3 regions of the Limnohabitans sp. MORI2 genome follow, and region 2 is predicted to be linked to each of the others. Evidence: predicted binding sites of a transcription regulator. Region 2 holds the regulator's gene; each other region holds the start of a gene.
What was found. Region 2 encodes FNR, which switches genes on or off when oxygen is low (the NO sensors DNR and NnrR bind a similar motif). Its sites were predicted from a motif close to TTGATNNNNATCAA; they were not measured.

Region 1: QMG27_RS12245 (fatty acid desaturase) is a predicted target of FNR. The motif match lies at 6,501-6,514, and genes of this name have one in related genera.
Region 3: QMG27_RS04950 (cation-translocating P-type ATPase) is a predicted target of FNR. The motif match lies at 4,442-4,455, and genes of this name have one in related genera.

Annotation. Positions count from the first base shown of each region.
Region 1 covers NZ_AP027058.1:2,545,472-2,556,008, forward strand. The annotation lists gene QMG27_RS12210 (L-threonylcarbamoyladenylate synthase) at 1-103, opposite strand, end outside; gene QMG27_RS12215 (5-(carboxyamino)imidazole ribonucleotide synthase) at 104-1,291, opposite strand; gene purE (5-(carboxyamino)imidazole ribonucleotide mutase) at 1,288-1,779, opposite strand; gene trxA (thioredoxin) at 1,826-2,782, shown strand; gene QMG27_RS12230 (phosphoribosylaminoimidazolesuccinocarboxamide synthase) at 2,799-3,692, opposite strand; gene fba (class II fructose-bisphosphate aldolase) at 3,696-4,760, opposite strand; gene pyk (pyruvate kinase) at 4,880-6,313, opposite strand; gene QMG27_RS12245 (fatty acid desaturase) at 6,551-7,636, shown strand; gene QMG27_RS12250 (surface-adhesin E family protein) at 7,708-8,079, shown strand; gene QMG27_RS12255 (phosphoglycerate kinase) at 8,080-9,273, opposite strand; gene QMG27_RS12260 (SDR family oxidoreductase) at 9,365-10,114, opposite strand; gene QMG27_RS12265 (hypothetical protein) at 10,228-10,537, shown strand, end outside.
Region 2 covers NZ_AP027058.1:1,778,553-1,789,089, reverse strand. The annotation lists gene QMG27_RS08505 (cation-translocating P-type ATPase) at 1-844, shown strand, start outside; gene ccoS (cbb3-type cytochrome oxidase assembly protein CcoS) at 844-981, shown strand; gene ccoN (cytochrome-c oxidase, cbb3-type subunit I) at 1,044-2,471, shown strand; gene ccoO (cytochrome-c oxidase, cbb3-type subunit II) at 2,482-3,108, shown strand; gene QMG27_RS08485 (cbb3-type cytochrome c oxidase subunit 3) at 3,121-3,258, shown strand; gene ccoP (cytochrome-c oxidase, cbb3-type subunit III) at 3,290-4,207, shown strand; gene ccoG (cytochrome c oxidase accessory protein CcoG) at 4,292-5,662, shown strand; gene QMG27_RS08470 (FixH family protein) at 5,666-5,941, shown strand; gene fnr (fumarate/nitrate reduction transcriptional regulator Fnr) at 5,963-6,682, opposite strand; gene hemN (oxygen-independent coproporphyrinogen III oxidase) at 6,770-8,158, shown strand; gene QMG27_RS08455 (sulfite exporter TauE/SafE family protein) at 8,158-8,871, shown strand; gene QMG27_RS08450 (sulfite exporter TauE/SafE family protein) at 8,872-9,687, opposite strand; gene QMG27_RS08445 (cell division protein ZapA) at 9,908-10,213, opposite strand; gene QMG27_RS08440 (DUF904 domain-containing protein) at 10,210-10,431, opposite strand; cobalamin riboswitch at 10,467-10,537, shown strand, end outside.
Region 3 covers NZ_AP027058.1:966,303-976,839, reverse strand. The annotation lists gene QMG27_RS04970 (chaperone modulator CbpM) at 1-48, shown strand, start outside; gene QMG27_RS04965 (SOS response-associated peptidase family protein) at 36-749, shown strand; gene QMG27_RS04960 (Crp/Fnr family transcriptional regulator) at 739-1,479, shown strand; gene QMG27_RS04955 (hypothetical protein) at 1,476-1,979, shown strand; gene QMG27_RS04950 (cation-translocating P-type ATPase) at 1,984-4,437, opposite strand; gene QMG27_RS04945 (porin family protein) at 4,609-5,136, shown strand; gene QMG27_RS04940 (hypothetical protein) at 5,179-5,580, shown strand; gene QMG27_RS04930 (BON domain-containing protein) at 5,838-6,542, opposite strand; gene QMG27_RS04925 (class I SAM-dependent methyltransferase) at 6,867-8,189, opposite strand; gene QMG27_RS04920 (sterol desaturase family protein) at 8,233-8,919, shown strand; gene mgtA (magnesium-translocating P-type ATPase) at 8,961-10,537, shown strand, end outside.

The DNA.
Region 1 (10,537 bases), 770 kb from region 2:
CTAGGCCGTAGACCGTCTCGGTGGGCAAGCCCAACAACTCACCGCGCTGCAAGGCTTGTGCAGCGGCGGTGATAGAGCTAGGGAGTTGGCCGTCGAGGATCATTTAAAACGCGGCGATACCCAAAATGGCCGCCGCCTGCAAAGCCACAGCACGCGCAGCCTCGGGCGTGGCGGCAGTGATGTTGAGATGACCCATCTTGCGAGCCTTGCGCGCTTCACGCTTGCCGTACAAATGCAGGTGCGTGCCGGGCAGCGCCAGCACTTGTGCCCATGCGGGTTCGGTTTGTGTGTCGCCATGGGTGAACCACAAGTCGCCCAGCAGGTTAAGCATGATGGCTGGGCTGTGTTGGCGCGGTTGCGTCAAGGGCAGGTCGGCCATGGTGCGCACTTGCAGTTCAAACTGCGACACATCGCAAGCGTCTTGGCTGTAGTGGCCGCTGTTGTGCGGGCGGGGGGCGATTTCGTTGACCACCAAATGGCCATCGGCCAACACAAAAAATTCGACGCACAACACGCCCACGTAGTTCAGCTCTTGCGCCACCGCTTTGGCGGCGGTGATGGCTTGGATCGCCAGCGCCTCGGGCACGTTGCCCGCAAACACTTCGGTCACGGCCAAGATGCCATCGCGGTGCAGGTTGCGTTGCACGGGCAAGTTGACCATCGCACCATCGCGACCACGGGCGATGATGACGGAACACTCGCTGGCCAAGGGCAGCATTTTTTCGAGCACGCAAGGCACTTGGCCGAGCTTGGCCCAACCAGCGTTGAGCTCGTCACGCGTGGTCACGCGCAGCTGGCCTTTGCCGTCGTAGCCCATGCGCGAGGTTTTCAAAATGCCGGGCAATAAGTTGTCTGCTTTGGCTGTGTCGGTCAGCAGCGCCGCGAGTTGCTCGGCTGTGTCGATCACTGCATGCGGAGCTACAGGCACACCGCAGGCCACAAAGTGCGCCTTCTCACGCGCACGGTCTTGCGCCACGGCCACAGCGGATGCAGCGGGCGACACGGGCAAACTAGCAGCAAGTTGCGCCAGCGCGTCAGCGGGCACGTTCTCAAACTCGGTGGTCACCGCTTGGCAAGTGGTCGCGAGTTGCTTCAAACCAGCTGCGTCCAAGTAATCGGTGTGAATGTGGTGATGGCTCACCAGCCCTGCGGGGCTGTGTGCATCGGGGTCGAGCACCGCCGTGTTGTAGCCCATGCGCTGCGCCTCGTGCGCCCACATGCGGCCCAACTGTCCACCGCCCAAAACGCCCAAAGTTGAGCCGGGTGGCAAAGGTTTCAGCGTGGCGCTCATACGGGTGGCAGGGCCATGTTGCGGGCCACTTCGGTTTGGGCCGCGCGGAAGGCTTGCAGTTTGTCGGCCAGCGCGGCATCCGTCGATGCCAGCAAGGCCACCGCAAACAACGCTGCGTTGGCCGCACCTGCATTGCCAATGGCAAAGGTGGCCACGGGAATGCCTTTGGGCATTTGCACAATGCTGTGCAACGAGTCCACGCCTTGCAAATGTTTGCTGGCCACGGGCACGCCCAACACGGGCACGATGGTTTTGGCGGCGATCATGCCGGGCAAGTGCGCTGCACCGCCCGCACCCGCGATGATGGCGCGCAGGCCACGGCCTTGGGCAGCTTCAGCGTAGGCAAACATGTCGTCGGGCATGCGGTGGGCAGAAACGACGCGGGTTTCAAAAGAGACGCCAAATTCTTGGAGAATCTGGGCTGCATGTTGCATGGTGTCCCAATCAGAGTTGGAACCCATGACGACACCGACTTGGCACTGGGTCATGATGTGGCTGTGTGTGAGCAAAAACGAATTTTAAGACGGGACCCCCATGATTGATGTGACGATGGCAAATTTCGAGACCGATGTGATCGCGGCCTCTCAAACCACCCCCGTGTTGGTGGACTTCTGGGCCGATTGGTGCGGCCCCTGCAAATCGCTCGGCCCTGTGCTGGAAAAACTCGAAGCCGACTACCAAGGGCGTTTCACGCTGGTCAAAATCAACGCGGACACCGAGCAACAACTGGCTGGCGCGTTTGGCGTGAAGAGCCTGCCCACTTGCATCTTGCTCATGGGTGGCCGCCCTGTGGACGGCTTCATGGGCGCCTTGCCCGAGGGCAAAGTGCGCGAATTCTTGGACAAGCATTTGCCATCTGACAGCGACTTGGCCGCGCAAGCCGATGCGCAAGAAGCCGAGCAGCTCATCCACGCAGGCGACGCACATGCCGCCATTGCCAAACTGCAAGAGGCCTTGAGCCTCAACACGACTGACGATGAGACCCGTTACAACTTGGTCAAGTTGCTCATCTCGGTGGGCGAACTCGAAGAAGCCGAAGCCACGCTGCACCCGAAGCTCAGCGAAATTCCGTTGCAACTGCGCTTTGATGCGCTCAACTACTGGCTGCAGGCTTTGCAGTTTGTGTCGACCGACCCACGCGCCGAATGGACGTTTGAACAATTCGATGCCGCCATCGCCCAAAACAAACGCGACTTCGACACCCGCTTGGCCAAAGCCCGCGTGTTGATTGCCGCCGAGCTGTTTGAAAACGCGATGGAAGAACTGCTTGAAATCATCATGCGCGACAAAACGTGGAACAACGAAGTGGCCCGTAAAACCTATGTGGCCATCCTCGAATTGCTCACGCCACCCAAGCCCAAAACAGAAAATGCCGCCGTCGGTAAAACCGCAGGCGGCATCGAGTTAACGGGCAAAGCTGCGGTCCAAGAAGACCCCGTGTTGGAGATGATTTCTCGCTACCGCCGCAAGCTCAGCATGGCGCTGAACTGATCGCGGCAAAAGGGGCTTAATCCTTCAACCGCTCCCAGGCCTCTTGGTACTTGGCGGCGGTTTGGGCGATCACCTCTTGCGGCAAATGCGGCGCGGGAGGCGATTTGCTCCAAGGCTTGCCTTGCACTTGCGCGGTTTCTAGCCAATCGCGCAAGAACTGCTTGTCGTAACTCGGTGGGTTCACGCCTTCTTGGTAACTGTCAGCGGGCCAGTAGCGCGATGAATCGGGTGTGAGCACCTCGTCCATCAACACGAGGTTGTTGTTGGCATCCAAACCAAACTCAAACTTCGTGTCGGCAATGATGATGCCTTTGGCCGCCGCCACGTCACGCGCGGTTTCGTACAAGGCGATGCTGACGGTTTTGATTTTCTCGGCCAAGCCGCCACCAATCATCTCGACCACTTGTTCGTAGGTGATGTTCTCGTCGTGATCACCCACGGCCGCTTTGGCAGCGGGTGTGAAGATGGGCTCTGGCAACTTGCTGGCATTCTTCAAGCCTTTGGGCAACTTGACGCCGCACACCGCTTGGTTTTCTTGGTATTCGGCCCAGCCGCTGCCTGCCAAATAACCACGCACCACCGCTTCCACAGGGATGGGCTTCAAGCGTTTGACCAGCATGGAGCGGCCTTTGACCTGCGCCACTTCGTCTGCGCTCACCACGCTCTCGGGCGCTTCGCCTGTGAGGTGGTTGGGGCAAATGTGACCGAGCTTGCCAAACCAAAACAAGGCCATCTTGGTCAGCAATTCGCCCTTGCCGGGAATGGCCTCGCCCATGATGACGTCAAACGCGCTGATGCGATCAGACGCGACCATCAAGATGCGGTCGTCGCCCACCGCGTAGTTGTCACGCACTTTGCCGCGTGCGAGCAAAGGCAAAGAAGTAAGCGCAGAGGTGTGCAGTGCTGACATGGATTACTTCACCAACTGAGCGAGTTCGCCCTTGGCGTACTTGGCTGCCACCACAGAGAGGCTATCGCCCTTGACCTTTGCACCTTGGCCTTCACAACCGAATTCCAAATAGCGTTGCTTGCAAATGTTCATCGCGGCTTCGCGGGCTGGCTTGAGCCATTCGCGGGCGTCGAATTTTTCTGGGTTCTCAAACATGAACTTGCGCGCCGCAGCCGTCATGGCCAAGCGGATGTCGGTGTCGATGTTGACCTTGCGCACGCCGTGTTTGATGGCTTCTTGAATTTCAGACACAGGCACGCCGTAGGTCTGTTTCATCTTGCCGCCGTATTGGTTGATGAGGGCCAGCAGGTCTTGCGGCACGCTGCTAGAGCCGTGCATGACCAAGTGGGTGTTGGGAATGCGTGCGTGAATTTCTTTGACGCGGCTGATGGCCAAGATGTCGCCGGTGGGCTCGCGGGTGAACTTGTATGCACCGTGGCTGGTACCGATGGCAATCGCCAAGGCATCGAGCTGCGTGGCCTTCACAAACTGTGCAGCTTCTTCTGGGTCGGTCAGCATTTGGCTGTGGTCGAGCTTGCCTTCTGCACCGATGCCGTCTTCTTCACCGGCTTCGCCAGTTTCCAAGTTGCCCAAGCAACCCAATTCGCCCTCGACCGACACGCCCACTTTGTGCGCCATCGCCACCACTTGTTGGGTGACTTGCACGTTGTACTCAAAGCTCGATGGCGTTTTGCCGTCTTCCATCAACGAGCCGTCCATCATGACGGAGCCAAAGCCAAGGTCAATCGCGCCTTGGCAAACCTTAGGCGATGTGCCGTGGTCTTGGTGCATGACCAAAGGAATGTGTGGGTAGGCTTCGGTGGCTGCTTGAATCAAATGCTTGATGAAGGGCTCGCCCGCGTATTTGCGTGCGCCAGCACTGGCTTGCAAGATCACCGGTGCGCCCACGGCGTCAGCAGCGGCCATGACGGCTTGCACTTGCTCCAAGTTGTTGACGTTGAAAGCTGGAATGCCGTAACCGTGCTCTGCAGCGTGGTCCAAAAGTTCGCGCATCGATACGAGTGCCATGGGGGAATCCTCAAAAATTAAAAACTGATCTAACTGCTAGCAATTTTAAAGGCCGCAGCATCGCACCCAGCTGACAGGCGCGAAGGCCCGCCAGCTTTGCATCTCGATGATTTTGGGTGTCAGCGCACTTCGCAAATACGCAGCATGTTGGTACCGCCGGGCGTGCCCATCGGGTCGCCGCAGGTGATGGCGTACACGTCGCCCGTGTCCACGATTTCACGCAGCTTCAGATGCGCTTCGGCTTGCGCCAACGCGGTGTCGCGGTCGGCGCTGGTGTCCATCAACAAGGGGCGCACATTGCGGAACAAAGCCATGCGCCGTTGCGACGCCACTTTGGTGGTCACCGCGTAGATGGGGATGTGAATGCGATGGCGGCTCATCCACAAAGCGGTCGAACCCGATTCGGTCAAAGCCACGATGGCTTTGCAACCCAAGTGGTGAGCGGTAAACAGAGCACCCATCGCAATGGTTTGGTCAATGCGGGTGAAGGTTTGGCCTTGAAAGTCCGCGTCCAACTCCACGTCTTCGGCGGCCTCGGCAGCGGCGCAAATTTTGGACATTTCTTGCACGGTTTCGAGCGGGTATTTGCCTGCGGCCGTTTCGGCGCTGAGCATCACAGCATCGGTACCGTCAATCACGGCGTTGGCCACGTCACTCACTTCCGCGCGGGTGGGCACAGGGTTGGTGATCATGCTCTCCATCATTTGCGTGGCGGTGATCACCACTTTGTCGTGCTCGCGGGCGAGTTTGATCATGCGTTTTTGCAGAGCCGGCACTGCCGCGTGACCCACCTCCACGGCCAAGTCACCACGCGCCACCATGATGCCGTCGCTGGCCTTCAGAATTTCGTCCAGCAGCGGAATCGCCTCGGCACGTTCAATCTTGGCAATCAGGCCCGGCTTGTGTTTGTACTCAGCACCGGCCACGTTGGCGAGTTGGCGCGCCATTTCCATGTCCGTCGCGTTTTTGGGGAAGCTCACGGCGAGGTAGTCGGCTTGGAAGCTCATCGCGGTTTTGATGTCTTCCATGTCCTTGCCAGTCAGGGCTGGTGCGGTCAAGCCACCGCCTTGTTTGTTGATGCCTTTGTTGTTGGACAACTCGCCACCAATCTTGACGGTGGTGTGGACTTGCTCACCACGCACTGCATCGACCGTCAACACAATCAAACCGTCGTTGAGCAACAACAAGTCGCCGGGCTTCACATCGCGAGGCAGCTCTTTGTAGTCCAAGCCCACGCCTTGCAAATCGCCGGGTTCGGTGCGAGAGGCGTCGAGCACAAACTTGGCGCCGTTCTCGAGCATGACCTTGCCATCCACAAACTTACCCACGCGAATTTTGGGCCCCTGCAAGTCGGCCATGATGGCCACTTCGCGGCCCGCGCGGGCGGCGGCTTCGCGCACCAAACGGGCGCGGTCAATGTGGTCTTGGGCTTTGCCGTGGCTGAAGTTCAGGCGCACCACGTTCACGCCAGCGCGAATCATCGCCTCTAACAGAGCGGGGTCGCTAGAGGCGGGGCCTAAAGTGGCAACAATTTTGGTGGCGTGACGGGCCATGTGCGTGTCTCCTGTTGGTTTTAGTTTGCTTGATTCTTACATGTTTGAAAGCCACATTCGCGTTGGTTTTCAGCACACAAACCCTTGCAAACGCACCCTTTATGTCTCCTTTACGCGCCATAGCCTTTGCTTAACAACGGGTAAACACCCATTATTTAGGCTTCTGCGGCGATAATCATGGGAGTAATTGATGCAAATCAGTGCACATCTGCACCGGCTACCTAAGATTCACTTCCTATGACCACACATATCCAACCCATTCTTCCCGGCGAACCGATGCCTCACCGCAAAGTCATGCGCGAGTGGCTAATCCCTTTGGCTGAGCGCACCACCCTGCGCGCCATCGTGATGCTCGTCGTTGACCTCGTGCTGTGGGGCGCTCTCATGGCCGGTACTGTTTTGTTTGAATCTTGGTGGGCCAAGCTCTTGAGCGGCTGCGCAGCAGGTTTCGTGATTGGCCGTTTGTTCATCATCGGCCACGATGCTTGCCACCAAAGCCTCACACCCCACCGCACCCTCAACAAGTGGTTGGGCCGCATTGCGTTCTTGCCTTCGTTAACCGCCTACAGCTTGTGGGACATCGGCCACAACGTGGTGCACCACGGTTACACCAACCTCAAAAACTTCGACTTCGTGTGGGCCCCTTACACCCCCGAAGAGTTTGCCGCCCTGAGCAAGTGGGAACAACTCAAAGACCGCGTGTACCGCAGCGGCTGGGCGCCTGGCCTGTACTACATGATCGAAATCTGGTGGAACAAGATGGTGTTCCCCAACGAGAAGAACATGCCTACACGCCGCCCCATCTTCACCAAAGACTGCTTGCTCATCACCGCTTTTGGTGCCGCTTGGGTGGCTGTCATGGTGTGGGCTGCGATTGCAACCGACCAAACCATTGGCTACATCTTGTTGATGGGTTTTGTGGTGCCTTTCTTCTTCTGGGTGACCATGATTGGTTTCGTGGTGTACGTACACCACACCCATGTGGACGTGTCTTGGCACGAAGAGCGCACAGGCTGGTCTAAAGCGTCGCCTTTTGTGTCAACCACCGTGCACTTGACCTTCCCCTTCAACATCGGCGCGTTGATGCACCACATCATGGAACACACTGCGCACCACTTGGACATGAGCATCCCTCTGTACAAGTTGAAACAAGCACAAAGCAAACTCGAAGAGTTGCTGCCAGAGCGCATCATCGTTCAGCCCTTCTCTTGGAGCTGGTATGTGCAAACCGCGCGCGACTGCAAGCTGTACGATTTCAAGACTGACAGCTGGATGACCTACGACGGCAAGGTCACTAGCCCCCGCGCTATGAAAGCTGCTTAACCAGCCAAGCCACCTCAAGCCCCGCAACTTCACACGAATTTGCGGGGCTTTTTCTTGTACGCTTCACACCCATGAAACGCTTTGTCTTGTTTTCGCTTTTGCTGGCCTCGGCTGCTGCACACGCCATGTGGGTGACTGTTACGCGCAACGAAATAGCCACGGTCTACATCGACTCTATGTCGATTGAAAAGCTAGGCTACAACCGTCGCGTGTGGGTGGTGTATGACCTGACCAGCCCCGACAAAACAGGACAACAGTCGGTCAAATCACACATCGACTACGACTGCACCGAAGGCAAATACAAAACCCTCAGCGCCAGCAGCCACCCCAACAAAATGGGCAACGGCCCCGCCATCAAAGCGCTGCCCGTGCCAGAAGGCTGGCGTCCTGTAAGCCAAGACGCCATGAGCCGACAGCTGTTTGCGTTTGCTTGTGCTTGGTAATTAACCCGCAGCGCGCTTGGTCAAAATTTCAAACGCGGGCAAGGTCTTGCCTTCGAGCACTTCCAAGAAAGCACCACCACCGGTAGAGATGTAGCCCACTTGTTTGTCGATGCCGTACTTGGCAATCGCTGCCAAGGTATCGCCACCGCCAGCGATGCTGAAAGCGCTGGATTCGGCAATCGCGTGTGCAATGGTTTTCGTGCCGTTCTCAAACGCAGCAAACTCGAACACGCCCACAGGGCCGTTCCACACAATGGTGCCGGCCGCTTTGAGCTGCTCGGCCAGCTTGGCTGCTGTCTCTGGGCCAATGTCCAAAATCATGTCGTCGTCGGCCACGTCGGTGGCTTTCTTCACAGTAGCTGGGGCATCGGCTGCAAAAGTTTTCGCGGTTACAACGTCAGTGGGAATTGGCACTTCAGCACCACGAGACTTCATCAACTCGATCACGGCCTTGGCTTCGTCCACCAAGTCGTGCTCAGCCAAGCTCTTGCCGATGTTCAAGCCAGCGGCGAGCATGAAGGTATTGGCAATGCCGCCGCCCACAATGAGCTGGTCTACGTTGTTGGCCAAGCTCTTCAAGATGGTCAGCTTGGTCGACACCTTGCTGCCGGCCACGATGGCAGCCAGTGGGCGTTTGGGGTTGGCCAAGGCTTTGGTGATGGCGTCAATTTCTGCTGCGAGCAGAGGACCTGCGCAAGCGATAGGCGCGTATTGCGCGATACCGTAAGTGGTGCCTTCGGCGCGGTGCGATGTGCCAAACGCGTCGTGCACAAAGATGTCGCAGAGTGCGCCCAACTTGCGGGCCAATTCGTCGTTGTTCTTTTTTTCGCCCTTGTTCACGCGGCAGTTTTCCAGCAGCACCACATGGCCGGGCTCAACGTCCACACCGTCCACCCAGTTAGACACCAGCGGCACGCGACGTCCGAGCAACTCGCTCAAACGCTCAGCCACGGGGGCCAATGAATCTTTAGGCTTGAATTCGCCTTCGGTGGGGCGGCCCAAGTGCGATGTGACCATCACCGCTGCACCCACTTCGAGCGCCATGCGAATGGCAGGCACGCTGGCACGGATACGCGTGTCTTCGGTGATCTGACCATCATCGTCTTGCGGCACGTTCAGGTCGGCGCGGATGAAAACACGTTTGCCTTTGGCCGAGCCGTTGGCGCACAAATCAGAGAAGCGAATGACGTTCATAGAAGTAAGCGGTAAAAGTTAAAAACTACCGCTATTCTAAAAGTTCAGCCTTGCGCGAAATTGGCAATCTAGGCTGTGCGCTTCAGGCCCTTTAACCACGCCCCACAAACGGCATTTTGGTGGCCATCACGGTCATGAAGAGCACATTGGCCGACAGCGGCAAACGCGCCATGGCCATGAAGGTGTCGACCACGCCCTGCATGTCCATGCGGGCCTCGGGCTTGACGCTGCCATCGGCCTGCAGCGCGCCTGCGGCGAACTTCTCGGTCATGTCGCTGGCCACGTTGCCAATGTCAATCTGCCCCACCGCAATGTCAAACGCACGGCCATCGAGTGCGGCCGCTTTGGTCATGCCCGTGATCGCGTGTTTGGTGGCCGTGTAGGCGATGGAGCCGGGGCGTGGCGCGTGCGCCGAAATCGAACCGTTGTTGATGATGCGACCACCTTGTGGGTTTTGCGTTTTCATCAACTTGAACGCGTGCGAGAGGCAATAAAACGCGCCATTGAAATTCACATCCACTGACTTACGCCAGTCTTCGCCCGACAAATCGCCAGGCATGGTGGCGGGCAAAAATACACCCGCGTTGTTGAACAGCAAATCCAAACGGCCAAAGTTGGCGCGCACCTGTTCAAACAGCTTGGCCACTTCGTCTTCATGACTTACGTCACACGGCACGGCCAGCGCATTGCCTGCGTGTCCGCCCGCTGCTTGCACAGTGGCTTGCAACGCGTCGGCGCGCCGCCCCACCAACACCACCTTCCAACCTTCGGCCAACAAGGCTAAGGCACATGCTTTGCCAATACCAGAACTGGCGCCTGTGACGAGTGCGATTTTGCTCATGGGGATGCTCCTGTGTAATGCCTTGATTGTGAACAAGCTGGCGGCACGTTCAAGCCACGATTGTCTCGTGCGCGAAAGTCTGCCCACGCCAGAGCCAAGTAAAGTAGTGCCCTATGAATCCAATTTTCAACAAAGTCATCCTCTTCACCGACACCGACGGCTTCGCGCGTTTCCGCGAGGAAACGGTCGAACTCACCGAGGGCAAACCACAAGCGCGTCTGTCGCCCCTCATGGCCAGCGGCGGCATGCAGCTGCGCCGCAGCCCTGTGGGGTTTCGCAGCGACTTTCATTGCACCGACAACCCGCAGTGGTTGTTTGTTTTGGAAGGTCAGATGGAAATTTTTTTGCAAGACGGCACGTCGCGCATCTTTGGCCCGGGCGAGCACTTTTACTCGGCTGATGTGTTGCCTGCAGGTGCCACGT
Region 2 (10,537 bases):
GGTGATGACGGCTGAGGGCATATCCCCCGAATACGCCTTGCGCTTGGCCGCGGCATTGGCCAAGCATTCCTTGCATCCTTTGTCACGTGCCTTGGTCAAAGCGCACGACGCGTCAGGGCAGGGGGATGCACTCGATGCACAAGATGTAAACGAAATGATTGGTCTTGGCTTAGAGGGGCAGCTGGATGGTTTGCTGCGCTTGGGTTCTGCCAAGTTTTGTGCGCCAAAAACCAAGGGAATACCCGATAAAGCCAGTCTTTGCCAAGTACACTTGTGTACTGAAAACGAGTGGTTGGCGAGCTGGCGGCTGTCCGAAGATGTTCGCGATGACGCGGTGCAGACCGTGCAAGCGCTGAAAAGTTTGAATGTCGATGTATGGCTGCTGTCGGGTGACAGGCCCGAATCAGCTCAGCATGTGGCCCAAGAAGTGGGTATTGCCCAGGCTTTTGGGGCGTGTACACCGCAAGACAAGCTCTCACGCATGCAAGCTGCGCAGTCGCAAGGCGCGCGGGTGGCGATGGTGGGTGATGGCCTCAATGATGGTCCCGTTTTGGCAGGTGCCCATGTGTCCATGGCGTTTGGCAATGCGGTGCCCTTGGCGCAGTCCAAATCGGACTTGGTGCTGATGGGGGGCAGCTTGTTGGTGGTGGCGCAAAGTGTCAAGTTGGCCAGACACACCCTCAGGGTGGTCAAGCAAAACTTGGTGTGGGCTGCCGTCTACAACGCCTTGTGCGTGCCATTGGCTGTGGTCGGGTTGTTGCCCGCATGGTTGGCTGGCTTGGGTATGGCGCTGAGCTCGTTGTGGGTTGTGTTGAACTCTTTGCGACTCACCAAAGGATTTTGATGGATATCTTGTATTTGTTGATCCCGCTGTCGGTGCTTTTGGTTCTTTTCATCTTGGGAGGCCTCTGGTGGGCCATCCATAGAGGCCAATTTGACAGCGTAGAGCAAGAAGGCGAGCGTATTCTTCGAGACGATTGATTTGAATCAATAACTTTTTTGAGTTATTTGAGGATACTGGTTTGAAAAATGAAAGGTGACCGATGAACACATCAGAGCACGCTGTTTACAACGATACCGTTGTACGGCAGTTTTCCATCATGGCGGTGGTTTGGGGCGTTGTGGGCATGTTGGTGGGCGTTATCGTCGCATCGCAGCTTGCTTGGCCTGAACTTAACTTTGGTATCCCTTGGTTGACTTACGGTCGTCTGCGTCCGTTGCACACCAATGCGGTGATTTTTGCGTTCGGCGGTTCTGCGCTGTTTGCGACCAGTTACTACGTGGTGCAGCGCACTTGCCACACCGCTTTGTTCTTGCCTAAGCTCGCTTCCTTCACCTTCTGGGGTTGGCAGTTGGTCATCTTGGCTGCGGCTGTGAGCTTGCCTTTGGGTTTTACCCAAGGTAAGGAATACGCTGAACTCGAGTGGCCCATCGACATCTTGATCGCTGTGGTGTGGGTTGCGTACGCTGTGGTGTTCTTCGGCACCGTCGGTACACGCAAGATCAAACACATTTATGTGGCCAACTGGTTCTACGGTGCCTTCATTATTGCGGTGGCTTTGTTGCACATCGTCAATAGCGCAGCGATTCCTGCTGGCATGATGAAGTCTTACTCTGCATACGCTGGCGCACAAGACGCCATGGTGCAGTGGTGGTACGGCCACAATGCCGTGGGCTTCTTCTTGACCGCTGGCTTCTTGGGCATGATGTACTACTTCATCCCCAAGCAAGCTGGTCGCCCTGTTTACTCTTACCGTTTGTCCATCGTCCACTTCTGGGCTTTGATCTTCACTTACATGTGGGCGGGTCCTCACCACTTGCACTACACCGCGTTGCCTGACTGGACTCAGTCTTTGGGTATGGTGTTCTCTTTGGTGTTGTTGGCTCCTAGCTGGGGCGGCATGATCAACGGCATCATGACCTTGTCTGGCGCATGGCACAAACTGCGTGACGACCCTATCTTGCGCTTCTTGATCGTGTCCTTGTCGTTCTACGGTATGTCCACGTTCGAAGGTCCCATGATGGCCATCAAGACAGTGAACGCTTTGTCTCACTACACCGATTGGACCGTGGGCCACGTGCACTCTGGTGCTTTGGGCTGGGTGGGCTTGGTGTCCATGGGGTCTATCTATTACTTGGTGCCTAAGTTGTTTGGCCGCAAGGAAATGTTCAGCGTCAAAGCCATCGAAGTGCACTTCTGGTTGGCCACCATCGGTATCGTGTTGTACATCGCTGCCATGTGGATTGCCGGTGTGATGCAAGGTTTGATGTGGCGCGCTATCAATGCGGACGGCACATTGACTTACACCTTCGTGGAGTCTGTCAAAGCCACTTATCCGTTCTACGTGATTCGTGTGTGCGGCGGCTTGCTGTACCTGAGCGGCATGATCATCATGTTGTGGAACGTTGTGAAAACTGCGACCAACGGTCAAGCAGCCACCGTTGCCATTCCAGCACCTGCACACGCCTGAGGAGAAATAAATGTCTGATAACCATTCCCAAGGCGGCTTGTCACACGCACGTGTGGAGACCAGCAACTTTTTGATGATCGTGTTGATCTTGATCGCTGTAGCTTTCGGCGGCTTGGTCGAGATCGTGCCTTTGTTCTTCCAAAAATCCACCACTGAACCTGTGACGGGCGTCAAGCCTTACACCGCATTGCAGTTGGCTGGTCGCGATGTGTACATCCGCGAAGGTTGCTACAACTGCCATTCACAAATGATTCGTCCCTTCCGCGCAGAAACACTGCGTTACGGTCACTACTCAGTGGCTGGCGAGTCTGTGTATGACCACCCCTTCCAATGGGGCAGCAAGCGCACCGGTCCAGACTTGGCTCGCGTGGGCGGCAAGTACAGCGACGAATGGCACCGTGTTCACTTGAACAATCCACGCGATGTGGTGCCTGAGTCCAACATGCCTGAATACCCATGGTTGGCTAAGAACGTGGTGAACGCTGCACAAGTGCCTGCCAACATGAGCGCTTTGCGTAAAGTGGGCGTGCCTTATACGGATGAAGAAATCGCTAAAGCAGCGGAAGATGTGACAGGTAAAACTGAACTTGAAGCTGTGATTGCTTACCTCCAAGGCTTGGGTCTCGCGCTCAAATAAGGAGACATGACCATGGATGTCAACGATCTGCGAGTCATCACCACGGTGCTGTCATTTGCTGTGTTTGTCGGCATCATGGTCTGGGCTTTTTCTCGACGTAACAAAGAAGATTTTGAGGCAGCCTCGAAGCTGCCCCTCGATCAAGACTAAGGCCTAGAGGTCTTTGTAAAGGAATCGAATCATGAGTGATTTCACAAGTAATTTTTGGTCGATCTTCGTATCTGCCATTGCAATTTTGGGTATCGTGTACTGCGCGTTTTTGCTGTGGTTCTCGGCCAAAGTCAAGGTGTCTGCACACGAAGAAGACGGTACCACTGGCCACGTGTGGGACGGTGATTTGCGCGAAATGAACAATCCGTTGCCACGTTGGTGGTTGTGGTTGTTCATCATCACCATGGTGTTTGCTGTGGTGTACGGTTTGGCATACCCAGGTTTGGGTAGCTTTGCTGGCAAATTGGGCTGGAGCTCAGCCGGTCAATACGAAGCTGAAGTGGCCAAAGCCAACCAAGAGTTGGAGCCACTGTATGCGGCTTTCAATGCACAAACACCAGAGCAACTGTCTCAAGACCCCAAGGCCATGGCTGTGGGCGAGCGTTTGTTCATGAACAACTGCGCACAGTGCCACGGCTCTGATGCACGCGGTTCAAAAGGCTTCCCCAACTTGACCGACAAGGACTGGTTGCACGGCGGCACAACCGACAAGATCAAAGAGACCATCACCAAAGGTCGCATTGGTCAAATGCCTCCTATGGCTGCTGCCGTGGGTACACCTGACGATGTGCGCAACGTGTCTCACTACGTGATGAGCTTGTCTGGTAGCCCACACGACTCTGTGCGTGCCGCTTTGGGTAAAGGCAAGTTCGGTGCATGTGCTGCATGTCACGGCCCTGATGGCGCTGGTATGCAAGCGGTGGGTTCTGCCAACCTGACTGACAAGATCTGGTTGCACGGTTGGGGCGAAGAGGCCATCACCGCCATGATCAACAACGGTAAAGTGAACCAAATGCCTGCACAAGAAGGCCGTTTGACAGAGTCACAAATCCACGTGTTGACTGCTTATGTTTGGGGCTTCTCTAACAAACCTGCTGCCACGAAGTAATTTGCTTTGAATTCTGCTGACGACTCTAAGCAGCGCAAAACCATCCCCATCGTTCCAGAGCCTTCGGGCTCTGCGGACGAGGCGATGGTTTCGCTTTATGCTGCATCTAAAAAAATCTACCCTCGCTCTGTCGAGGGTATCTTTGCTTATTGGCGTTGGATTTTTGTAGTCCTGACGCAGCTGATTTTTTACGGTTTGCCGTGGTTTGAGTGGGGCACACGCCAAGCGGTGTTGTTTGACCTTACTTCGCGCCGTTTTTATATTTTTGGTTTGGTCTTGTACCCGCAGGACTTCATTTACCTCACCGGCTTATTGGTGATCTCAGCCTTGGCGCTGTTTTTGTTTACCGCCGTAGCAGGGCGCTTGTGGTGTGGCTACGCCTGCCCACAAACGGTGTACAGCGAAATCTTTTTGTGGATCGAGCGCAAGATCGAGGGCGATCGTTCAGCCCGCATGCGCTTGGATGATGCAGATTTCTCACTCGAGAAACTGGTCAAGAAATGGTACAAGCACCTGATTTGGATCTTTCTCTCGATCTGGACAGGCTTTACCTTCGTGGGTTACTTCACGCCGATTCGTGAGTTGGTGATGGAGTTCTTCCTCACGCAAATGTCTTCGTGGGAACTCTTTTGGGTTTTCTTTTATGCGTTTGCCACCTATGGCAATGCGGGCTTCATGCGTGAGCAAATTTGCAAATACATGTGCCCCTATGCGCGCTTTCAAAGCGCAATGTTTGACAACGACACGCTCATCGTCACCTATGACGCTGAACGTGGCGAGCCACGCGGCCCACGCTCGAAGAGTGCTGATGTTGCTGCCTTGAATTTAGGGGCCTGTGTGGACTGCACCTTGTGCGTGCAGGTGTGCCCCACAGGTATTGATATCCGTGATGGTTTGCAGTACGAGTGCATTGGCTGTGGTGCCTGTGCCGATGTGTGCGATACCGTGATGGATAAGCTGGGTTACGCCAAAGGTTTGGTGCGTTACTCCACCCAAAACGCCTTGGACAACAAGTGGACGCCTAAGCAAATTTGGCAACGCGTCATGCGCCCACGCATTCAGATTTACACCATGATTTTGGTGGCAATCACGCTCAGCTTATTGGTGTCGTTGGGTTTGCGTACGCCGTTCAAGGTGGACGTGGTGCGAGATCGCTCGACCCTGTCACGCATCACCGAAAGCGGCACGCTGGAGAATGTGTACCGCTTACAAATTATGAACGCCGCCGAAGTGGCGAGGACTTATCGTTTGTCGGCCAAGGGCTTGACTGGTTTGCAAATCACCACAGACAAAGAAGTGCTGGTCGAGCCAGCGCAGGCGCGCTGGGTGGTGTTGCGTGCAGACATTCCTTACGGCTCAGCCCCAAGTGGTTCACACAAAATCCAATTTGAAATTCAGGCAACCGACACGGATGATGTGGTTGTTGAAAAATCTGTGTTCATCGTTCCAAGGTAAATCATGACAAGCAACCAAACTTCTGATACCAAACGATGGTGGCAATATGGTCACGTGTGGCTCATCATTGCAGGCCCAGCGGCTGTGATTGTGGCGGGCTTTGTAACGTTGTTCATCGCCATTCGGTCGCCAGATCCTGTGCTGGCTGAAGACTATTACAAACGCGGCCTAGATATCAATAAAACCTTGGCTGCTGAGAAAGACATGCAGCTGGCACCTGCGATGCAATCGCGTAACCATGTGGTCACGCCCAGAGTGGATGCTGATAAAAAGCCCTAAGCCTTGCGGCTTGCGCTGCGCTCAGTGACAGCTGGGTGCGTTGACGATGAGCTTGAGCCCATCTGGGTTCAGGATGCGGACATGGCGTTGCTTGACTTCGACAATGCCGTCTTCTGCAAACTTTGAAAATGTGCGGCTCACGGTTTCTAATTTGAGGCCCAAATAGCTGCCAATTTCTTCACGCGTCATGCGCAACACCAACTCCGATTGAGAGAAGCCACGCGCATGCAGGCGTTGTACCAAGTTGAGCAAGAATGCCGCCAAACGCTCCTCGGCACGCATGCTGCCTAAGAGCAACATGACCCCGTTTTCTCGCACGATTTCACGGCTCATGATTTTGTGCACATGGCGTTGCAAAGAGGTGATTTCACGCGAGAGATCTTCAATGCGATCAAAAGGCATGACACACACTTCGGCATCTTCCAGCGCCACAGCGTCACACGTGTGGTGATCACTCACGATGCCGTCTAAACCGATGATCTCGCCGGCCATTTGGAAACCCGTTACCTGATCGCGACCATCTTCTGCCGAAATGCGGGTTTTAAAAAAACCGGTTCGGATGGCATACAGCGCGTTGAACTTATCGCCATTTCTAAACAGGTTGTCGCCACGTGCCACTTTGCGGCGGGTTGCTACCATTTCGTCGACACGCTCCATCTCGGTTTCATTCAAACCAAGCGGCATGCAGAGCTCGCGCAAATTGCAGTTAGAACAAGCGACTTTGATACTGGTAGAACTCATGGGAACGGATGGACTTTGTGTTGACACAAGTCAACTTTTATCAGCGGTGACGCCTCTATTATGGAGCGCAAATTTAGGTGTGAACTTATGCATTCTCTTGTCTTGAACCCAGAACTCTTGCAGCGCTATGACGTGGCAGGGCCTCGTTACACCTCATACCCGACGGCTGATCGATTTGTGGAAGCATTTGGCGAGGCAGACTATTTGCAAGCGTTAGAGCAACGACGCGATGGCGTGGGCACCAAAGCGTACCCCTTGTCCCTGTACGTGCACATTCCGTTTTGTGAGTCACTTTGCTACTACTGCGCGTGCAACAAAATCATCACCAAGCACTACGAGCGCGGCGCTGAATATTTGCGCTACCTTGAGCGTGAGGTGGATCTGAACATTGCGCACTTGGGTCAAGGCCAAGTGGTGTCGCAATTGCACTTGGGTGGTGGCAGTCCCACGTTTTTGAATGATGCCGAGTTGGCTCAGCTGATGGCCATGCTGCGTCGCAATTTTCAGTTTGCGCCTGGCGGTGAATACTCGGTCGAGATTGATCCGCGCACCGTCACGCGTGAACGCTTGGCGCATTTGGCAGAGCAGGGCTTTAACCGCTTGAGCTTTGGCGTGCAAGACTTTGAGCCTGCCGTGCAAAAAGCGGTGCACCGTATTCAACCTGCTGAACAGGTGTTTGACTTGGTGGCTGCGGCTCGAGAGTTGGGTTTTGAATCTGTCAATGCCGATTTGATTTATGGTTTGCCTATGCAAACGCCAGAAACGTTTGAACGCACGCTTGAAAAAATCACCCAGTTGCGCCCTGACCGCATTGCCTTGTATGCGTATGCGCACTTGCCGGAGCGCTTCAAGCCGCAACGCCGTATCCACACGCAAGATTTGCCGCCTGCCGCGTCTAAACTGGTTATGTTGTCCAGCGCGATGCGCGTGTTGGTGGAGGCGGGTTATGTGTATGTGGGCATGGACCACTTTGCTTTGCCCAACGATGCGCTGGCTGTGGCCAAACGCCAAGGCCGTTTGCACCGAAATTTCCAAGGCTACAGCACGCAGCCCGATTGCGACTTGATTGCTTTGGGCGTCTCATCAATCGGTCGCGTGGGCCCCACCTTCAGCCAAAATGTGAAGACCTTGGACGAGTATTACGACTTGCTCAACCAAGGCCGTTTGCCCGTGGCCCGTGGCATGGCGCTCTCGCGTGATGACTTGGTGCGTCGCACCGTCATCATGGCGTTGATGTGTCAGGGTAGTGTGCTGTTTGAATCGGTGGAGTTGTCGCATTTGGTCGACTTCAAGCAGTACTTCGCCCCCGAGATGGAGGCCTTGGCGACGATGCAAGAACAGGGCTTGTTGACCATCGATGACACCGGTATTCACGTGACTGAGCTGGGCTGGTTTTTTGTGCGTGGCGTCGCCATGGTGTTTGACAAATACCTGCAGGCTGACAAGAACCGAGCTAGGTTCTCTAAAATCATCTGATGAACACAACTCTGGCTCTCACCGCACTCCTCATGGGGCTCGCGGGTGGGCCGCACTGTTTGGCCATGTGCGGTGCGGCGTGTGCAGGCATTGGTCGTGCGGCCCAAAAACAAACGGGCGGGCAGGGTGTGTCAGCCATGCTCTTATTTCAACTCGGGCGCGTCATCGGCTACAGCGCTTTGGGTGCAGTGGCTGCCAGCACCATGCAAGGTGTGGGCTGGCTGAGTACTCAGTCAGCGGTATTTCGCCCTTTGTGGACGTTGTTGCACATCGTCGCCTTCATGGTGGGCGGGTTGTTGCTCTGGCGTGGTGAGCAGCCCATTTGGTTAGAAGATGTGGGACGCGGCATTTGGCGTCGTGTGCAAAGCATGACGGCCCATCTCAAATTACGTCATGGGGGAGCCGTGGTGCTTGGTGCCCTGTGGGCGTTGATGCCCTGTGGTTTGCTCTATGGTGCGCTGCTCGTGGCTGCGTTGAGCAATAGCCCCATCGAAGGTGCTGCAGTGATGGCGCTGTTTGCGTTAGGCAGCGCGGTGGTGTTGACCGTGGGGCCTTGGATTTGGTTGCGCTTGCGAGCGGGGCAAGTCATGCACACAGGTAATGGTGCATGGGGCGTGCGCTTGGCAGGGTTGGCTTTGGCTGTCAGCTCAGGTTGGATCTTGTGGATGGGCCTCGTGGAGTACCAAGCACCTTGGTGCTTGGTGCCTCAATGATCAACTGCTGATGCCTTTGTAAAACATATAAGCCGCGAGCACATACAACACGCTGGCAAACACGCGCTTGAGTTTTTTCACGGGCAACATGTGCGCGGCCTTGGCGCCTAGGGGGGCAGTGAGCACGCTGCACGCCGCAATCACCACCAGGGCGGGAATCCAGATGAACCCAAATGCATCGTCGGGTAAGCCTTGTACGGACAAACCGCTGATGATGTAGCCCGCCACGTTGGCCACGGCAATCGGAAAACCCAAAGCTGCGCTGGTGGCCACCGCGTTGTGAATGGCCACATTGCACCAGGTCATGAACGGCACGCTGATAAAGCCGCCACCTGCACCCACCAGCCCAGAGATAAAACCAATCACACCACCCGCGCCTATGAGGCCTGCGGTAGCAGGCACTTGGCGTGAGGGAGCTGGTTTTTTGTCTAAGAACATTTGCGTGGCTGAGAAACCCACAAACAAGCCAAAGAAGATGGCCAGGTATGCGCCTTTGAGCAAGGCGAACACGCCCAAGCTGCCAATCATGCTGCCCAACACAATGCCGGGTGCCAGACCTTTGACCAAATCCCAACGCACCGCGCCACGCTTGTGGTGAGCGCGCACACTAGAGACGGAAGTGAAGATGATGGTGGCCATCGATGTGGCAATGGCCATTTTGACCGCCAAGTCAGCATCGACACCGCGCTGCGTGAGCATGAATGTGATGAAGGGGACCATCACCATGCCGCCGCCAATGCCAAGCAAGCCTGCTAAAAAACCAGTGCAAGTGCCCAGCAGGGCGAGTTCGATGATGAGTTGCGGTTGGAGGTCCATGCGAGTGCAAGCCTTAGAAGATAGAAGGTGTCTGCAAGGATCCTCAAGGCCGTCATCCTGAACCGGGGGTTCAGGTGGGCGAGGTCAGGTCAACGTTGGGTTCATCTGACGCGAGACGATCACGCTCATCGACCGATGTTCCAAGCCCGAGCTCAATGAGCATTGGTTCAAGGAAATATAAAGCCCCAAGGGCTTGCAGACGCGCTGATTGTAGGCGCGCTTAGATGAGTTGGTTGTCGCGTGCGAGCACCGCATCCATGCGCTGCAACAGATTGTGCAGGTCGGTGCTGGAGGTGCTGCTGTCGCCACTGACTGCTGCTGCGGCAGGGCGATCGGTCAAGTCAAATGCCAAGTTGAGGGCTGCTAACACCGCAATACGGTCGCGGGCCTTGATCTTGCCAGCATCGCGGATTTTGCACATGGCCTCATCCACCTTGGCCACAGCTTCGCCCAAGCGTGTTTCACCGCCTTCGGGGCAGCCCAACACATAGCCTTGGCCCATGATTTGAACTTCGATCTGTTTCATGCGTTGTCCTTGGCTTCGGCGCCTTGAGGTAGGCGATCTATCAATGCATCAATGCGGTGGCGAGCTGCGCCCAAGCGTGATTTGAGCAAATCACGCTCGTGTGTGAGTTCTTGGACTTGAGTCGCTAACAAGGCATTGGTGCGTTGCAACTCTTCGTGACGCAGCAATAAATGCTCGACACGCTGGGCAATTTGATCGATCAGGGATGTTTGTGGCATGGCCGCACGATTTTAAGGTGGCTGAAAGGTAAATCGTTAAAATTATCAATGTTGGTGCTCGAGGTGTGGTTCACACGCCTCAGTTCAACGGGAAGCAGGAGGGTTG
Region 3 (10,537 bases), 810 kb from region 2:
CTCAGTAATTCGCAGTTGCGTCATGAGGTAGCTCAATGCAAGTGTTAAGTTATCTATCTCAAGAGGGAATGAGCGGCTCCTACCCCACAAACTCTGCATGGCGTTTTATGCCGAGCGAGCGTGATGTGTTAAAGAAACCTAACACACCCACTGTGCAACGCAATGAAATGGTAGGCCCTGGTGACCACTGTGTGATTCATCGCCGCAAGTTGATTGACTACAGAAATGTGTCTCACACCACAGAGTTGGCGTTGTATGGGCTAATCCCATCATGGGCATGTGATGCGCACTCTGCCACACAAAACTGTGTAACGCATATCGCCACCGTTGCAAACAAACCCGCTTATCGCAGTGCATTAAACAAAGCGCAATTTTGTTGGATTTCCGTGGATTATTTTCTTGGTAGCGTTTGGAAAGACGGGCGTGAACAACCCGTTCGGATTGAACAGCTAGATCAAACACCTTTGTATTTAGCTGGCATCTGGAGCGAATGGACATTAGATAGTGGAGCCCCCATATTGAGTTTTTGCCTACTCACTCGTGACACAGAAACACAACTCAAAGCACAAGGTGTCCGCTTGGGACAAGGCATTTCGCAAAGCTATGTCATTCTGAGCCACTCCGCGCATCGAAAAGACTGGCTTTGCAATTCATTTGAGCAAAACAGCGTCATCCTAGAAACCATCCACATCCCTGAGCTTCTCATCAGCCCCTACACTTCCATCGAACGACCGCGTCATGCCACATGAATCTCTCTCAATTCTCAAACAAAGTAACGCTATTCTGGCGGGTTTGCCACTCGGTGATTGGGAGCGTTGGAAACGCTTTTTAACTCCTGTTGAGTTGGCAGTGAATCATGTGATTCACAAAGCAGGACGCACAGAAAAGCACATTTATTTACCAGCATCTTGCATCATCTCTGTCCAATACGATTTTGAAGATGGTAATTGCGCAGAGTTTGCAGAGATCGGCAACGAGGGCATGACAGGCACCTTCATCTTCACCGGTAATTCAGCCACGGTTTCGCAGTCCACAGTCATCTCTAAAGGACTGGCCTACAGAGCAGACTCAGACTTTGTCGAGCATGAGTTCAACAATTCCTCACCATTTCGTTGCCAAATTCTTCGTTACATGCAACTTCTAATGCTCTACACCGCACAAACTGCAGTTTGCAATCGTCGCCACTCCATCACCCAACAACTTGCACGCGTTTTGTTGGTTAACCTAGATCGAATCATGGGAAATGACCTCGCTTTCACCCACGAGTTAATGGCCAAAAGCTTAGGCGTGCGACGCGAAGGTGTAACACAGGCAGCACAACATTTGCAAAGCCGAGGTGATATTCAATACACACGCGGAAATATTCGTATTAAAAACAGACAAGGCCTCATGACTTCTGCCTGCGAGTGCTATCGCATCGTTAGGGATGAGACTGATCGGCTATTATTCGCAGCCCTTCCCATCGATAGCGCCCCATGAACACAGACATGCCCAACATCAAGCTTGCCCTGAGCGCACTTCAAGAAGAGGTTCGAATTCTCAAAGAAAATTTTCACTCACTAAACTCGAAGTACACCGAAAATTTAATTTCCCTTAAACAACTCACACTAACGTCATCAGAGGCTGCGACACGTGCGGCCAATGCAGCTGAAAGAGCCGCTAAATCTGCATCATTTTGCGCAGAAACAGCCAAACTTGCGGCGAACTCGGATATCGTGCTCGCTGCCGAAAATGCTGCACAAGCAGCGAACGAGTCGGCCGAGGCAGCTATGGAAGCTGCCGCCGCCGCCGCTGCCGCCGCCGCTGCCGCCGCCATCTCTTTGGCGCAACATGCTGAGGATGCCTGCACACAAGCATCGGCTACAGCGGCCTATGCCACACAAATGGCGACGGAATCTGCAGCACATGCAATCAAGATGTCGCAGGCTGCCACCGAATTTGCGAGACGAGCACGCGAGCGCAATGACTCAAAAAAGTAAAAACTTATCCTTTAACGAGGTAGCGTCCTAAAGCGCTAAATGCCCCCAAGCCTACAGCCACGGACATTGCCTCAAGGCTGATCGGTGCAAACTTAAAAGCATTCGCAGCTACAGGCCAATAAACAGCAAGCCCTGTTACACAAACAGCTCCTAAACTCAACCAGAGCATGCGTGGATTGATAAAAAAATATTCGCCTCGTGTAGGAGAGTGCTGCCGGTAACTGGTCATTAGCATCATGTTACCCACCACAAGTGTGACAAATACAATGGTTCTTTGCAGCATCAAATCGCTGGTATGGTGAATCGCATACACATAACTGAGCGCCACCATCGCAAGTGCAAATAGCCCGCGGCCAAGTGCTGTGTGTATTTGTGATTGACCTAGCACAGCGCCACGTACATCACGCGGTGGCACTTGCATCACCGTCGCATGAGCCGGCTCATTTTCAAATACGACCGAACAAGCAGGATCTATAAAAAGCTCTAGACAAGCCATGTGCAGCGGCAACAACACCGAGGGCGTATTGAACAACATCGGCCATACCGCTAAGCCGGCTATAGGCAAATGAACCGCCAACAAATATGACATCGACTTCTGCATGTTGACGAAAATGCTACGCCCCAAACGAATTCCTCTCACCAAGGCTCCGAAGTTGTCGTTCAGCAAAATTAAAGCTGCTGTGCGCCGCGCGACATCTGTACCGCGCATACCCATGGCCACAGCAACATCGGCTGCTTGCAAGGCGATCACGTCATTCACACCGTCGCCGACCATGGCTACGACCTCCCCTTGAGCCTGAAGAGCTTGAACAATTTTCAGCTTCGCCCACGGACTCACCCGTGCATACACAGACTGGGTGCGAACACACTCGGCCAACTCCAGCAGTGTCAACGCTTCAAGCTTGTCACCTAGCACGCAATCCTTTGCATTCAACCCAGCCTGTTGCGCAATGGCCAATGCTGTTTTAGGGTAGTCGCCTGTGATCACCACAACACGTATGCCAGCCTGCTCACAGGCACGCAATGCAGCTGGAATCTCTTCGCGAATCGGGTCTCTAAACGCAATTAGCCCTACCCACTCTAATTTATGGTCCGCCAAACGTTGAGGGGTCAGAAACTGATATTGCTCACACTGAGCAACAGCAATCACGCGCAAGCCGTTTTCAGCCATCTGGTCGACTTGCGTCATCCACTGAAGCTTACTCTTTGCTGTGAGTTGACACAGTTCCATCACATCTTCTGGCGCACCCTTGGCTGCCAAAAAAATTGACTGACTTTTGTCAATTTGATTTGGGCACCATGCTTGCGCCGTAACACGAAGCTCTGCGCGAATCGGAAACGACTGAATGATCTTTCCCCACGCCGCCGTGTCCATATTAACTCGCTCACGAAGAGAAAGTTCCATAGCGTCAAAAGGTTGAGCAGAACTAGCCAGAATAGCCACACGCAGCACTTCATTTGCCGTATCAGAAGACACTAAGGCATCTTGAAATTGAATCTGCTCAATATGCTGTTGCCTTTCTACCACCACAATTTCTGGTGACATTTGGTTTTGCGTCAACGTGCCCGTTTTGTCGGTGCAAATCACGGTACACGCGCCCAAGGTTTCTATAGCATGAATGTTGGTCGTCAACACACCTTCGGTAGACAACCTTTTTGCCCCCAAAGCTGGAAACATCGATAGCACCACAGCGTACTCTTCTGGCAGCAAACTCATTGCCAACACAATGGCCGCTAAAAAACCACTCAACCAGTGTCCGTGTACCCATCCCTGCACAAGCCACATAACAGTACAAATCAACAAAACCACTTTGGCCAAGTTTTGAATCAAACGCTCTGTTTGTTTTTGCAATGGAGATGTGATGTACGAAATGCGAAGCAATGACGCACCGATTTTCCCCATCGCGCTACGCTGCCCAGTTCCGATGACGCGAGCCAAACCTTCGCCTCTAATCACGCATGTACCTGCCAGCACTTTTTCGGCCGAGAGCTTACACACCGTCGCGGACTCACCCGTGAGCAAGGACTCATCCACCTCCATGTAGGCGACTTGCACGAGGCGAGCATCCGCTGCAATTTGCTGCCCCTCCATCAAGCACAGCACGTCACCCAAAACCACATCTTTTGCTGCAACTTTGAGTACGTCCCCATCTCTTAAGACGATGGCAAAAGGTTGTGCCATATCGCGCAATGCCTGAAGTGCATTTTGTGATTTTTGACCTTGCACATAAGTCAACACCACTACAGCCAGGACTACAAACAGAAGTGCCACACCATCTTCCAACTCACCCAAAACCAAATAAATTGCTGCCGCCGTCAGCAACAAAGCAAACATAGGTTGCCCAATGATGGCTTTGACCTTTTCCCACACAGTGACCACTGGCTCTGCCACCAAGACATTGGGGCCGTAAAGCACAAGACGACGATGTGCCTCTTGCGTACTCAAACCGCGAATCATGAATTTCCTTTGAATCAACGTCACATGCGACACAGACTAGTCGACTGGCAAATAAATGGCCGTGTGCCGGCGCACATTGACTCGTCAGTGTATGGCTTGACTCTGTGGCAAATCGCACAGACGTTCATACCCATTCCAAAGAAGATGTACCCCTTACTTCAAAGGACTTGTATGAAACCTCTCACTACTCTGACAGCATTGAGCTTGGCTGGCGTATGCCTTTCCTCCGCGCAGGCACAAACCTTTTACCCGTTGGCCACCGACTATTACGCCGAAGCAGGCTTAGTTGCCATGGAGCTCAAAGACAACGGGCAAAGCTACAACCCTAATTCCATGCGGTTGATTGCAGGCAAAACCCTTAACCGTAACTTGTCACTTGAGGGCATGTATGCATTCACTATCAATTCAGACAATCAACCTAATTTCGATGCCAAATCCACGCATTACGGAATTGCACTCAAGCCCTACATCAGCATCAATGAAAACACCGAGGTGTTTGCGCGTGCGGGATATGGACGCTCCCACGTGACAGCTTCTGCAAGTGGTGAAAAATCACTTTCAGATTGGTATTACGCCATTGGGGTTCAAACCAAATTCACCCCCGACATCTACGGCCAGCTCGACTACACCAACTTTGTCAATAAAGATGGCGCATGGGCACAAGGCATTGGCTTTTCTGTAGGCATGCGGTTTTATTGACCCCGCTTCATTCAAAAATATACACAACACTTGAAAGTTTATATGACCAATCTACCCACACCCTCTCAAAAACCCATCGCCCATGCAGCCGAAGCACACGAATCAATGGCCGAAATGCGTGACCATTGCAACCAATATCTTGCGCACATGGTTGATCTATTGTTTGAAGGACAAAAAGAAAATCTGAAGCTGTTGAGCCAAATTCAAAAGAGCATGCTAAAAAATGGCAAAAGTTTCAGCGAAACCCTCAACCATAACGGCAATGGCTATGCAGCATCACACCAAGCTTCTTCCGATGATTTGTTTAAATCGATGATGGATATCGGTGCTTTGATATTGGATTCGGCGCATATGACAGCGGAAAAATCTGCCAACATTGCCAAAGGATCGATGATCAATCACAAAGTTAAGTCTCAACCTGCACAACAGCACGGCAAACATTGAGCTCCCGCGACGTCACAGGCTGTCGGCCGTCATAAAAAACCTTTTCCTGTTGCCGTCGTGGAGGGAGAGGAATATTGGTGGTGTGCTTGTGGCCTGAGTCAATGCCAACCCTTGTGCGACCAATCGCACAAGGAAACTCAGCACACCCCTGTTTTGTTTCACGCCCAAGAAACAGGAGTGGTCAATTTTTGCAGATGCAAACTCACCAGCAATCCGCCTTATTGTGATTGCAGCCAAATGTTATTTGGTCAACAAGGCTAAGCCTTCATAGCAGATTTTTTGCCTGACACTGTGAACACAGGCACCACAAAAGGATCGACCACCAAGTGATCTTCCACATACGTCACACCAGGAATAGCCCAAGCTATTTCGACTACCTCCTGCTTGTGGTGTCTATGGGTCACATAGCCGCTGATGACGATGCGTCCATCAATGACACTCACATTGATGGCGCCACACTCTTTATGAAGTAATCGCTTGATCGACTCTTCTATTCTGGCCTTCACATCTGCAGGTTGCATGGTTGGCTTGATGTTCAAACCACAATGAATTTTTCGTATCCCACGGATTTCTTTGAGCATGGCCAACAAATGCTGGATTTGATAATTCCAATCCACCGAACCCGTCAAAGTTAATTCTCCGTCTTCCACCATTACATCGATGCAATAGGGATGCATAGGATGCATCATGTCGATCAAATTCACCACACGCTGCGCCAGCTCTGTGTCCGTGATTTGATCTTTATGATGCAAGTTGACCTGCACATTTACTGCAATGGCGCGAACTCCAGCGATGCGCCATACAGTTTCTTCTGCAGCCCACTTCTCCTTCAAGCTCCCCACTTGGCCTGCCAAGGTCACCACGCCGTCTTTGACACCAATTGATAGATTGTCGGCATTGAGAAACGGGCAACTCTCCAACTCTTTGAATACTTCATTTTCCAGCTGCTGGTCCGTTTTCATGGCGGCAATTCCTCTGAATGGCGGTTACAAAAAATGGTGCGAGTGAAGAATTCTTTGCTTTTTGAAGCTCAGTGCTCAATGCCTGCTGTGAGTCGGCTGTGATTGATTGATGTCAGCAAGGCACACCCTTCTGGTAGGCATCAAATCGCCAAGCGCCACAGCTCGACCATTCAACACATCATCAATTCACTTTGCGACCCCGGCATCGATATGCCCAGATTCAAAGAAGCGAACAATTTCCTCACCCGCAACCTGATCATGTTCCTTTCAAATGAGAAAGTCTGTTCGATAACCCACATAAATTCAATCGACTTGTCATGCCCATCAAAGACACGGTTCATCAATTGCCAAGCACCGACTGAGTACCGAGGCTAATTCTGGTGAAGATGCCACTTCATAGAGGTGATGACGCGTAAATGGGTAGTCAGACAAGGCATCATTGCGAATGGCAAGCATCTGATAAAGCGCAGTCCAACCTCGCTCAAATCCCACGGCACATCCCGCTAAGTAGAGTCGATACGCCAACAGAATTTTTTCTGCTTTGGTAGGGTGGTACTTCATCAGTACACTGCGCGCCTCGTCCAGTCTGCTCTCAAGTCGGTCAGACCAAGCCCAGAGTGTTTGCGCATAGTGGGGTCGCAAATTTTCTACATCGACTAACTCAAACTTAGCTCTAGCCATGTGGTGCATAACCTCGCTCACGGGTAGCAACTCGCCACCAGGGAAAATATATTTTTCAATAAAGTCCCCCATGCTCAAACCGAGTTGTTTTTCTTCCATCCAACCGGCCGTAATGCCGTGATTCAAAAACATACCACCTGGCTTAAGGACTCGCCAAATTTTTGAAAAATAGGCTTCCATGTTGACGCGCCCAACATGTTCAAACATCCCAACGGATGCGACCTTGTCAAAAGGCTGTGATTCGTCTATGTCTCGATAATCCAGCAGATGAATCTTGACGCGCCCTGTTAAATTTTTCTCTTTGATCTTTTGATCAACATGCATGTATTGATTTTTTGACAGCGTGATGCCAGTAGCTTCAACACCGTAATGTTCAGCCGCCCACAAGAGCAAGCCCCCCCAACCCATACCAATATCCAGAAATCGATCGCTCCGCTTAAGCATGAGCTTTCGGCAAATCAAATCTAACTTTGCTTCTTGCGCCTGCCTTAGGCATATCTCTGGATTTTCAAAATATGCGCACGAATACACGCGAAGTGGGTCAAGCCACAAGGCGTAAAACTCATCTGAGACATCGTAATGTGACTGAACATGTGCTGCATCTTTGTCGCGACTATGAAGAAATCGGCTCCGCCACTTATGTAACCCAAACTCGATAAAACGCTCCACAGAGCTTTTATCAGTTTGGTGTGGTTCTGTTTGAAGCAGCCGTTGTGCAATGTCCATGAGCTGTCGCATAGATCCTTCGAATTGCAAACGGCCTTCGACCAAATCAGCGCCAATGACGCCTAGCTCACCCTCAATCAAATCCGTCAACGCACTCCAACTATTGAGTTTCAATTTTGGCGACTTATGCCAACCCAAAACACCATTGATTTGGCGCCCATCGGGCAACTCCAAACACAAGGGCACCTCCAACTTCAACAAATGATTTTTAGTGTTTTCTGCCAATAGGTTTTGCATCATGATCTGCTCCAAGTTGAAAATCAGAGCAGGCTAAAAGCAGTGCATGCAGTTCATGGTGCGCCAACGCACAAAACGTTTATTCATCGTTCAATGTGCTCAAACGCACAGTGCTGGAAACCTCTTCAAACAAAAATTTCAATCACTTTTTGTTGTGAGATATTTTTTCATGCGCCTTATTAAACCTGTGCGAACCGAAAGAGCTTATCGCTTTGACTTGATCTTTTATGCGGTTTCACCATTGAGTCTTGGCTTATTGCTATACATCTACAGCCCACTTGAATCGAGGGCTGAAATACTACTTCTAGGCCTTGTAGGTTTGGTGCTGTGGAGCTTAATAGAGTATCTGCTCCATCGATTTGTTTTGCATGGATTACCACCATTCAAGCGTTGGCATACACAGCATCACAACCAACCAATGGCACGCATCTGCTTGCCCACCGCATTGAGTATGTTGCTTATTTTGTTATTAGTCTTTTTACCTAGCTTGTGTGTATTCAACATCTGGCAAGCCTCAAGCTTCACATGCGGTGTGTTAAGCGGTTACGCGATCTATACCCACATCCACCATGCCACACATCATGCTCGACAAACGAACGGATGGCTTGCAAGGCGTCAGCGCGAACATGCGATTCACCATGCTTCGCACCACTTTAGCTTGCAGCCAAAGGAACGAAATTTTGGCGTCACAAATCAATTCTGGGATCGTCTGTTTCACACTGCAGCGCATTGACTTGCAGATCGATTGACCACGAAAGCCGTCCCCGCCGTCAAATGCAATTTCCCACGGCTGAAACCACTTTATGCCAAAGTGCCGCCATCGGGCTGACCACGGATCAGGCACGCGCTCGCCTTCACCAATATGGCGCCAATCGTTTGCGTGACACCAGCCAAGCAGCATGGGTTTGGCAGTATTTGTCGCACTTTAAAAATCCATTGGTTTTAATTTTGTTGATCGCCAGTGGCGTGTCGGCTGCCGCTGGTGAGCTTTCCAACTTCTTCATCATCTCCTGCATTGTTATTTTTAGCGTCACACTGGACTTTGCTCAAGAATATCGCGCCACGGCCGTTGCCGATAAATTACGTCAATCAGTGTCTATTCAGGCCGCGGCATGGAGAGATGGTCAACTGACAAACATCCCAGTTTTTGAACTGGTACCGGGTGATGTGGTCTTGCTGACCGCTGGAGATCTCACCCCTGCTGACGGTTGGTTGTTTGAAGCGCATGACTTCTTTGTCAACCAATCACTGTTGACTGGTGAGTCATACCCTGTTGAAAAGCTTGCAAGACCTCTTTCGCTTCCAGTTACGGATTTACCCGATGCAAGTCACCTTGTTTTCACGGGGACATCCATCATCAGTGGTAGTGCACGCATGTACGTGACACGTACTGGCGCAAATACCCAAATTGGTGGAATCGCCGACAGTGTCATCAACACAACCGAAGCAACCTCTTTTGAGTTGAGCACACGTCTCTTTGGTTTGATGATTCTTAGGCTGACCTTATTGATGGTGATGTTTGTAGTTTTGGCGAACATTGTGTGGCATCAGCACGAATGGTTAAGTGCTTTTCTTTTCGCCGCCGCACTGGCCGTCGGTCTCACTCCTGAACTCCTGCCCATGGTGGTTTCTGTGACGTTGGCACGCGGTTCCATGCGTATGGCAGCCAAGCAAATGATCGTTAAACGCCAGTCCTCCATTCAAGATTTGGGATCGATGGATGTTTTGTGCACCGACAAGACCGGTACGCTGACCGACTCACACATCCGCCTCGAAGCCCATGTCGACCTTCGAGGTCAATCCAGTGACAACGTGTTGATGATCGCGGCACTCAACAGCCATTTCGAAAGTGGTCTCAAAAGCCCTTTAGACGAAGCCATTCTTGCGTACAAGGTAATGGATGTTGGCATTTGGACCAAGGTTGATGAAGTCCCTTTTGACTTCGAACGCCGTCGTGTTTCGGTCCTCCTTGAGCAAGCAGGTCAACGTTGGCTGATGGTGAAAGGCGCGCCTGATGACATCATGTTGCTTTGCACAGAAGCAGCGACCGATGGGTTAAACCACACCATCCCATTTGACGAAGCCACGCGACAGGCGGCTCAAACATGTTGCAAAGATTTTGAAAAAGAGGGGATGCGCGTTTTAGGCGTTGCTTGTCGTCACGTTCCTGTCAACCATGCTCACGCAGTGGTGAATGATGAGTCTGCCCTGGTGTTCGCTGGTTTTGTTGCGTTTCTTGATCCTCCCAAACAAAGTGCCGCTGAGACTTTGCAAACACTTGAAAAGATCGGTATTGCCATTAAGGTTGTCACAGGCGACAGCGAGTTGGTCACGCAACATGTTTGCGCCCA